Regions from separate parts of the Mesorhizobium sp. P3_A9 genome, predicted to be linked through region 4. Evidence: predicted binding sites of a transcription regulator. Region 4 holds the regulator's gene; each other region holds the start of a gene.
The links. Region 4 encodes PhoB, which activates phosphate uptake and scavenging genes when phosphate is short. Its sites were predicted from a motif close to TGTCATNNANCTGTCAT; they were not measured.
Positions count from the first base shown of each region.

Region 1: a site for PhoB is predicted at 743-759, ahead of AC1DX0_RS05065 (PhoX family protein). Genes of this name have one in related genera too.
Region 2: a site for PhoB is predicted at 680-696, ahead of AC1DX0_RS09455 (esterase-like activity of phytase family protein). Genes of this name have one in related genera too.
Region 3: a site for PhoB is predicted at 1,137-1,153, ahead of AC1DX0_RS29220 (acid phosphatase). Genes of this name have one in related genera too.

Region 1 covers NZ_JBFUGJ010000016.1:23,357-25,559, reverse strand. Annotated here, with positions in the region: gene AC1DX0_RS05070 (hypothetical protein) at 1-547, opposite strand, end outside; gene AC1DX0_RS05065 (PhoX family protein) at 822-2,203, shown strand, end outside.
Region 2 covers NZ_JBFUGJ010000041.1:3,902-6,104, forward strand. Annotated here, with positions in the region: gene AC1DX0_RS09450 (GcvT family protein) at 1-512, opposite strand, end outside; gene AC1DX0_RS09455 (esterase-like activity of phytase family protein) at 810-2,203, shown strand, end outside.
Region 3 covers NZ_JBFUGJ010000343.1:1,673-3,875, reverse strand. Annotated here, with positions in the region: gene AC1DX0_RS29225 (hypothetical protein) at 1-294, shown strand, start outside; gene AC1DX0_RS29220 (acid phosphatase) at 400-1,092, opposite strand; gene AC1DX0_RS29215 (cytochrome c1) at 1,368-2,203, opposite strand, start outside.
Region 4 covers NZ_JBFUGJ010000236.1:5,464-7,666, reverse strand. Annotated here, with positions in the region: gene phoU (phosphate signaling complex protein PhoU) at 1-591, shown strand, start outside; gene phoB (phosphate regulon transcriptional regulator PhoB) at 611-1,300, shown strand; gene AC1DX0_RS25045 (ROK family protein) at 1,313-2,203, opposite strand, start outside.

The DNA of each region.
Region 1 (2,203 bases), on a different contig from region 4:
TTGTGCGGCCCAGCGCATCCTGCATCTTGAACCGGCCGCTATCGACCTTCTCGACGATGCCGTCGGGGTGCGTGACCGTGATCTTGTTGCCGGTCACGTCGACCTTGTCACCGGTCGTGGTGTTGACATGGCTGGCGCCTTTGTCGCTTTGGCCATTGCTGGATCCCGAGCCGTCGCCATCTGTTCCGGAATTGCCGCCGTTTCCATTGCCGTTGCCACTATTGCCGCCGCCGCTGTTACCGCCATTTCCATTGCCGCTATTGCCGCCGTTTCCGTTGCCGCTATTGCCGCCGCTGCTATTGCCGCTGTTACCACCGTTACCGCTATTGCCGCCGCCGTTACCGTTGCTGCCGTTGCCGCCACCGTTGCCGTTTCCATTGCCGTTGTTGCCGCCGCCATTGCCGCCCTTGGCGGCCTGCGCGGTGGCAGCGTCGATTCCGGGGGCGGAGCCGTGCAGGGAAATTCGATAGGGGATGGTGGTCAGCGCCAGAGCAGCCGCCGAAACAAGCGTCAGCCGGCGACAACGGGCCGTGATCGATCCGTGCATCCCTGATCTCCGTCGATTGAGCCGGCGCGCCCACCCCAACGTTGCAACCAACAACATCGCCGAAAGATGTGGTGACCGGAAGCGACCTCCGACCGTTGCGGTTGTCCTCCAGGACCTTTGCCAACGCAAGATTGGACCAAAGTCTGATGTTCGGGTGAGTGAGTCGCCTCGCTCCCAGCATTGGAGCTTGTATGATGTCACGAAAATGTGATCGGCCTGGCGTAAGGGGTCGAACAGGCAACAAGCTCCAGCCACTCCAAAGCCAGAGGCCCTGATGACCGAACATCGTTCCCCCGACGCCCGATTCCGCACCAGCCTGCTCGAGGAAAACGAAGGACCGGCCGTCAACCCCACCGACAACCGCACCATGGGCGAAATCATCGCCGCGCGGTTCTCGCGCCGGGGTTTCCTGAAGGGATCGCTCGCCGTCTCAGCGATCGCCGCCACCGTCAGCCCGCTGGCCATGATCGCGGCAGACGATGCCCGCGCCGCGGAAGGCTCAGCCTTCAAATTCGACGAGCTCCAGGCCGGCATCGACGACAAGCACCATGTCGCGCCGGGCTATGATGCCGACGTGCTGCTGCGCTGGGGCGATCCGCTGTTTGCCGATTCACCGGAGTTCGATCCGACCAAGCAGTCGGCGCAGGCGCAGGCCAGGCAGTTCGGCTACAACAACGACTATGTCGGCTACATCGCGATCGACGGCTCGGCCGAGCACGGCCTGCTGGTGGTCAACCACGAATACACGAACCCGCATCTGATGTTCCCGGGCATTGTTTCGATCGTCGAGAAGGACGGGAAGAAGAAGGCCGAGGTCGCGCCGCTCTCGAAGGAGCAGGTCGATGTCGAAATGGCGGCGCATGGCGGCACCATCGTCGAGATCCGCAAGGTGTCTGGCAAATGGCAAGTGGTGCGTGACGGCAAGCTCAACCGCCGCATCACCTCGACCACCGAAATGGCGCTGTCCGGTCCGGTCGCCGGCCACGACCGCGTCAAGACCAATGCCGATCCGTCCGGCACGAAAGTCTTCGGCACTTTCAACAACTGCGCCGGCGGCGTCACGCCGTGGGGCACCTATGTGATGGCCGAGGAGAACATCCACGGTTATTTCTCCGGCGAACTGCCGGAAGGCCACAAGGAAGCCGCCAACTACAAGCGCCTCGGCATTCCGGAAGGCGCCTATGAATGGGGCGCGCATTACGACCGCTTCAACCTCGCCAGGGAGCCGAACGAGGCCAATCGCTTCGGCTGGATCGTCGAGGTCGACGTCAACGATCCGACCTCGACGCCGAGGAAGCGCACCGCCATGGGCCGCTTCAAGCATGAGGGCGCCGAATCGATCGTCGCCAAGGACGGCCGCGTCGTCTTCTATCTCGGCGACGACGAGCGCTTCGACTATGCCTACAAGTTCGTCACCAAGGGCACGTTCAACGCCAACGACCCTGCCGCCAACAAGGACCTGCTCGACGACGGCACACTGCATGTCGCCAAATTCGCCGAGGACGGCACGGTCGACTGGCTGCCGATCGTCTTTGGCCAGGGGCCGCTGACGGCGGAAAACGGTTTTGCTGGCCAGGCCGACGTGCTGATCGAGACGCGCCGCGCCGCCGATCTGCTCGGCGCCACCAAGATGGACCGGCCCGAGGACATCCAGCC
Region 2 (2,203 bases), on a different contig from region 4:
AGGATGATGTCGGCCCCGCGTTTCTTCGCGGCGCCCGCATAGGCATGTGTCGTGCCGTAGGGGTCGAGATGGCCTTCGTTGGAATCGTGCAGGCCGCCCAGCACACCGGCGACGTCGACGATCGGGCAGATCTGTTTGATCTCTTCCGGAGTCACCAGCCTGGCGGTCTCGATGCCGACCGACTGGAACACCGCCCACGCCGATTTCAGCCACTCCCAGCGCTGGGGATCGCTGGCGATGTTGACGCCGCCGGTCATGTGCAGGCCGATGTCTTGGCCGGATTCGGCCTCGATCTCGCGGTAGAGATTGATGGTGTAATCCTGCAGCGCCGCGACGTTGGGATCGGCGTTGAGCGCATGGAAACCCGCTGCCGCATGCCAGGTCGAACCGGCTGTCAGTTCGGCGCGCTCGATCAGCGCCACGTCAGACCAGCCGAACCGCGTCAGGTGGTAGAGCACCGAGGCGCCGACCACCCCACCCCCGATAACCACTGCGCGATAATGCGGCTTCAAGGCTTCCCTCCCGGTCTGTCCTAGGCGGGCACCATATACGCACTGGACATAAGTGTCTAGTGCTGTGCTTGGACACCCGAACGCATGTGCGAGGTACCATCAATTCCTTCGCTCGAGCGTGTGTTGTTATCGGCCGGTGAACAAGCCGGCAGGCGGGCATCCCGCACTGTCACGCAAGCATCATGTTCGCGCCTTAGACCGCTTTTTGGAGGGCGGCGCGCGGCATCATCGATGTGCCGCCTCTTTCAGATTTTCGATCTTCGGCCGCTCCGGCACATCCGTCTCAAGAGGATATCCATGAAACATCCGTACCGAACCGCCTCGCTCGGCGTCGCGCTGGCCTTGTTCACCGCCTTCACTCCCGCGCTTGCCGACAGCACCGCGACCGTCCTCGTCAACAAGGGTCTAGTCGGCGTCGGCCGCATCCCGGCCGCCCAGCGCGACAAGTTCGGCGAGACCTTCGGCTCGGGTTCCGGCATGGCGATCGACACATCAAGCTGGACGCATGATGCGGGCACCTACAAAGGGTCGCTCTGGCTGCTGCCGGATCGCGGCTACAATGTCGCCGGCACCACCGATTACCGGCCACGCCTCAACACCATCGGCATCGAGTTCACCCCGGCGGCACCAGGCACCGCCGGCCAGGAACAGACTGCAGTCAAGGCGACGCTTGCCGACACCATGCTTTTGACCGACGACAAGGGCGCTGATGCCACCGGCCTCGATCCGCTGTCGGATGTGCGTGGCGCCGCCGGCGACATGCCGATGCTGCCCGCCGCCACCAATGGCAAGCTCGCCCTCGACAACGAGGCGATCGTGCGGCTGCCCGACGGCTCGATGTTCATCTCCGACGAATATGGCCCCAACATCTACCGATTCTCCGCAGAGGGCCGCCTGCTGTCGGCGACCCAGCCGCCGGCAGCCCTGGTGCCGACGCGCAAGGGCGCGCCAAACTTCTCCTCGGACAATCCCGGTCCAGGTGCTGCCGAACCCGATCCGAAGGATCCCGAGACCGGCCGCCAGAACAACCAGGGTCTCGAAGGCATGGCGATGACGCCGGACGGCAAGTTCCTGATCGCCGTGTTGCAGTCGGCGACCAGGCAGGATGGCGGCGATTCCGCTTCGACCCGGCAGAACACGCGGGCGCTGGTCTATGACACCTCCGACCTCGCCCATCTCAAGCTGGCGCATGAATATGTCGTGCCGCTGCCGGTGTTCAAGGACGCCAAGGGCAAGACCAAGATCGCCGCGCAAAGCGAGATCGTGGCGCTGTCGGACACATCCTTCCTGATGCTGGCGCGCGACAGCGGCAACGGCCAGGGCCTGAAGGGCGACACCTCGCTGCTGCGCCAGATCTTCGTCGTCGACTTTTCAGCCGCGACCGACATTGCCGGCGGCGCCTTCGATGCCGCCGACAAGCCGGTCGCTCCCAAGGGCGTGCTCGATCCGTCGGTGACGCCGGCCAAGCTGACGCCGTTCATCGACATCAACGACAATGCGCAGCTTAATCGCTTCGGCCTGCACAATGGCGCGCCGAACGACCACAACAACCTGTCCGAGAAATGGGAAGCAATGTCGCTGGCCAGCGTGCTCGATCCGAAGCTGCCCGACGACTACTTCCTGTTCGTCGCCAATGACAACGACTTCCTGGCCCAGGACGGCTTCCAGGTCGGCGCGCCCTACAAGGCCGA
Region 3 (2,203 bases), on a different contig from region 4:
GAGATCGCTCTGCGCAGGAAGGCAGTCGCGATTTCGGCGCCGCGCTGTCGGATGGACTATCTGATTTTGACGATCCCGGTTTATTACCCTGAAAATCCGAAGCAGGCATCCGTCCGCGAGCGTCGCGAAGTCTATGATGCTCTCGTCGCACTGCAGGCGAAGGGCAAAGGCAGCGCAACTGTTGCCGTTGAAGCGCCCGAGCCTCTCTCTCGCAAGGGAAAACGAGGTATCGAGCTTGTTGCCTGCAACCTGTACTTCGCCTTTCCGATATCGGTGCAAGTGTCGACGCAATAAGCTGTTGCCGGCTTCAGTCCCTTGGGTCCTGACGTCCCTGCTGGCGCGCAGAGAAGCACCCAAGCGCGTCGCGTGAATCCGCTTCGACGCGACGCGCTCTAGGACTTACATGCCGAGATCGGAACGAAGCTCGGCCCTGGCCACTTCATATTCGGCCTTGAAGTCGTCCCGGTTGAGCAGGATCGCGGCAATGACGCTGCCGGAAATCTTGCCCATCTCGACGTCGGACGCATAGTGGATACCGTCAACCTCACGGTTGTGGGCATATTCGGCCGCGCGCGCCATGATCTCGGCGCGCTTCTCCGGCACCATGTCGGCCAGGATAATGCCCATCATGGTGCCAACGGTGGCATGGCCGGACGGCCAGGAACCGGAGCTCGACAGCTTGACCGCCGGCTTGACGAGATCGCTGAGCTGGTGCGGACGCGGACGCTTCCAGACATCCTTGGCCGGATCGACGACAGCACCTTCGGTCTCGACGCGATCGAAAAAGGCGCTGAACTTCGGCAGCTTCTCCTTGTTGAAATTCGGGCCCATGRCATTGGCGAAGCGCCAGACATTCTCCTCGGAATCGGCAACGGCGCTGGCCACCATCTCGGGCGTGCGCGTCACTTGCAGCGCCAGCACCTCGCCGAGCTCGGCCTTGGTCTGCGCCGAATCGTTTGCCGGCGGCGGCGGCAGGATCATCGTCAGATCCACGTCCTTGTTGGTGACGAAGGGCTTGGCGTCCTCGGCCTGGGCGGCGGAGCCGATGACCAGCAGCAGCAGACCAGCCGCCAGCGATGCATATTTCTTCATAGGAGCGATCCTTTGGTAGGAATGACGCAGGATCGCTATGGGCGATGACGGCCATGTGACATCACCGCCCCTTGGTATCAAAAAGGGCGCCTCTCGGCGCCCTTGCATGATCGTATTGGCTTCAGAACGGCTTGAGGCCTCTAGAGATTCAGGTCAGGCCGAGTCGAAAACGATGGTTTCCGAGAACCGGAGCGGAGCGTACTTAAAGTACGTGAGCACCGGAAGCGCAGGAAACCATTGTTTGCAGACCGGCCTCACCAGAATATCGGCAGGCCTTAGTGCGCCACGCCTTCCCACACCTTCCGCTTGACGAGGTAGACCAGCGCACCGAACACCAGCAGGAAAAACAGCACGTTGATGCCGGTATGCTTGCGGGCTTCCATGTGCGGCTCGGCCGCCCACATCAGGAAGGCGGATATGTCGCGGGAATACTGGTCGACCGTCTGTGGTGCGCCGTCATCATAGGTCACCTGGCCGTCGGAGAGCGGCTTGGGCATTTTTAACGACACGCCAGACATGAAGTATGGGTTGTAGTGCGTGCCCTCGGGGATGACCATTCCGGCCGGCGGCGTCTGGTCGTAGCCGGTCAGCAGCGAATGGATGTAGTCGGGGCCGCCAGCGTCATATTGGGTGAAGATGTCGAAGACGAACTGCGGAAAGCCGCGCTCGACGCCGCGCGCCTTGGCCAGCAGCGACATGTCGGGCGGAGCGGCGCCGCCATTGGCGGCCGCGGCCGCTTCCGTGTTCGGGAATGGTGCCGGGAAATAGTCCGACGGCTTGCCGGGACGATCGAACATGTCGCCGGCATCGTTGGGGCCGTCATGGATCGTGTAGGTCGCCGCCAGCGACTTGATCTGGGCATCCGAATAGCCGAGGCCCGTTGGGCCCTCGAGTGTCCGGAACGCCACCAGGTTCATCGAATGGCAGGCCGAGCAGACTTCCTTGTAGACCTTCAGGCCGCGCTGCAGCTGGCCCTTGTCATAGGTCCCGATCGGACCTGTGAAGCTCCAGCTCATTTCCTTCGGCTCATTGATCGGGAAATGCGTCGGCGCTGCCGCATTGTGCGCCTCTTCGGCGGCGAAGGCCGCAGTGCCGGCGGCCACAAGGCCGA
Region 4 (2,203 bases):
AATTCCGACAACGCACTGGCACAGCGCGTGGTCTCCGACGACGCCATCATGGATGCGCGCCAGCGCGAACTCGACGATCGCGCCATCACGCTGATCGCCAAGCGCCAGCCGATGGCCGACGATCTGCGCCACGTCGTCGGCTCGATCCGCATGGCCGGCGATCTCGAACGCATTGGCGATCTTGCCAAGAACATCGCCAAGCGTGTCGGCACCGTTGGTCTCAGCGCCACGCCGCGCGACCTGTCGCATTCCATCGACGCCATGGCGCAGCTGGTGCTGATCCAGGTGCAGGGCGTGATCGAGGAGTATGCGGCGCGCGATGCCGCCGCACTGGCGAAGCTGCGCGCCGACGACGAACGCATCGACGTCAAATACACCTCCGTCTTCCGCGAACTGCTGACCTACATGATGGAAGATCCGCGCAACATCACGGCTTGCACCCATCTGCTGTTCTGCGCCAAGAATCTCGAACGCATCGGCGACCACGTGACCAACATCGCCGAAAACGCCTACTATGTCCTGACCGGCACGCAGTTGCCCGCCAATCGTCCCAAGCAGGACGAGACGGCGATGTCGGCGCCCGCGGCCTGACGCAAGAGGTGACCAATCAATGATCGCGCCACGCATCATGGTGGTGGAGGATGAGGAGCCGCTGGGGGTGCTGCTCCGTTACAATCTTGAATCCGAAGGCTACCAGGTGGAGGTGGTGCCGCGCGGCGACGAGGCTGAGATCCGCTTGCAGGAGAACGTGCCCGACCTTCTGGTGCTCGACTGGATGGTGCCGGCGGTGTCCGGCATCGAACTCTGCCGGCGCCTGCGGATGCGGCCCGAGACCGAGCGGCTGCCGATCATCATGCTGACCGCGCGGGGCGAAGAAAGCGACCGCGTCCGTGGGCTCTCGACCGGCGCCGACGACTATCTGGTCAAGCCGTTCTCGACGCCGGAATTCATGGCTCGCGTCAAGGCGCTGCTGCGCCGCGCCAAGCCGGAAGTCCTGTCCAGCGTGCTCAAGGTCGGCGACATCGTGCTCGACCGTGAATCGCACCGGGTCTATCGCAAGAAGAGCGAGATCCGGCTCGGGCCGACCGAGTTCCGCCTGCTCGAATTCATGATGCGCCATCCCGGCCGCGTCTTCTCGCGCAGCCAGTTGCTCGACAATGTCTGGGGCGAGACGATCTATATCGACGAGCGTACGGTGGACGTGCATGTCGGCCGCCTGCGCAAGGCGGTCAACAATGGCCGCATGCCCGATGTCATCAGAACCATTCGTGGCGCGGGCTACGCGATCAGGGAAGATTGAGCGGGACCTGATTCAGGCAACGTTCTTGCCGGTGCCAGCTCTCGCCTGCACGCCCGGCGCGAAAATCTCCTGGTCGACGAAGGTCAGGGCGCGCATGGCGCAGCCTTCGCGGATCAGCGGCAGTTCGTTCGGTTCGGTGTCGAAGGAAATCGATTTCGAGTGCTGGCCGCCGGCCGTCTGGGCGATGGCCTCGCGCAATGCCGGCTCGATCAGGTCGAAGGCGGCGGCGCTGACGCCGACCATCGCGACGGGTGCGGGGTCGATCAGCGCGAACAGGCTGCCGAGGGCGTAGCCGAGCGCCTCACCGGCCTTGCGGTAGGCTTCGCGCTCGGGCCCGTCGCGTTCCCGTGCCGTCGCGGCCAGTGCCCGCATCTGCGCGTCGCTGACATCGGCGACCGGCTCGGTGTCCTCGCTGAGCTGCCTGGCGTTGCGCCAGATGGCGTAGTTGCCGGCATAGGCCTCGACGCAGCCGCGGCGTCCGCAGCGGCAGAGCGCGCCGCCTGGCCGATGGATCATGTGGCCGAACTCGCCGCCCGAGGAATGGGTACCGGTGAACAGCTCGCCCTTCAGCACCAGGCCCATGCCGATGCCGTGCGACAGAAGGATGGCGATGAAGTCGTCGCGGTAGCGCTCGGGATCGCGCCAACGCAGCGCCACCGCCATCATGTTGCAGTCGTTCTCCATGGTGGCTGGGATGCCGAACTCTGCCTCGAGGATGTCGGCGAAGGCGATGTCGGTCTGCGGCGTGATCGGCGACCACAGCATCGCCCGGGCCTCGGTGTCGGTGATGCCCTGGATCGCCAGCGCGATGCGGGCGACGCTGCGCACGTCGATATCGGGATCCTCGAGGCGGCGCCGTACAATGGCGACGCATTCGCCGATCAGCGCCTCGCGCGACATGGT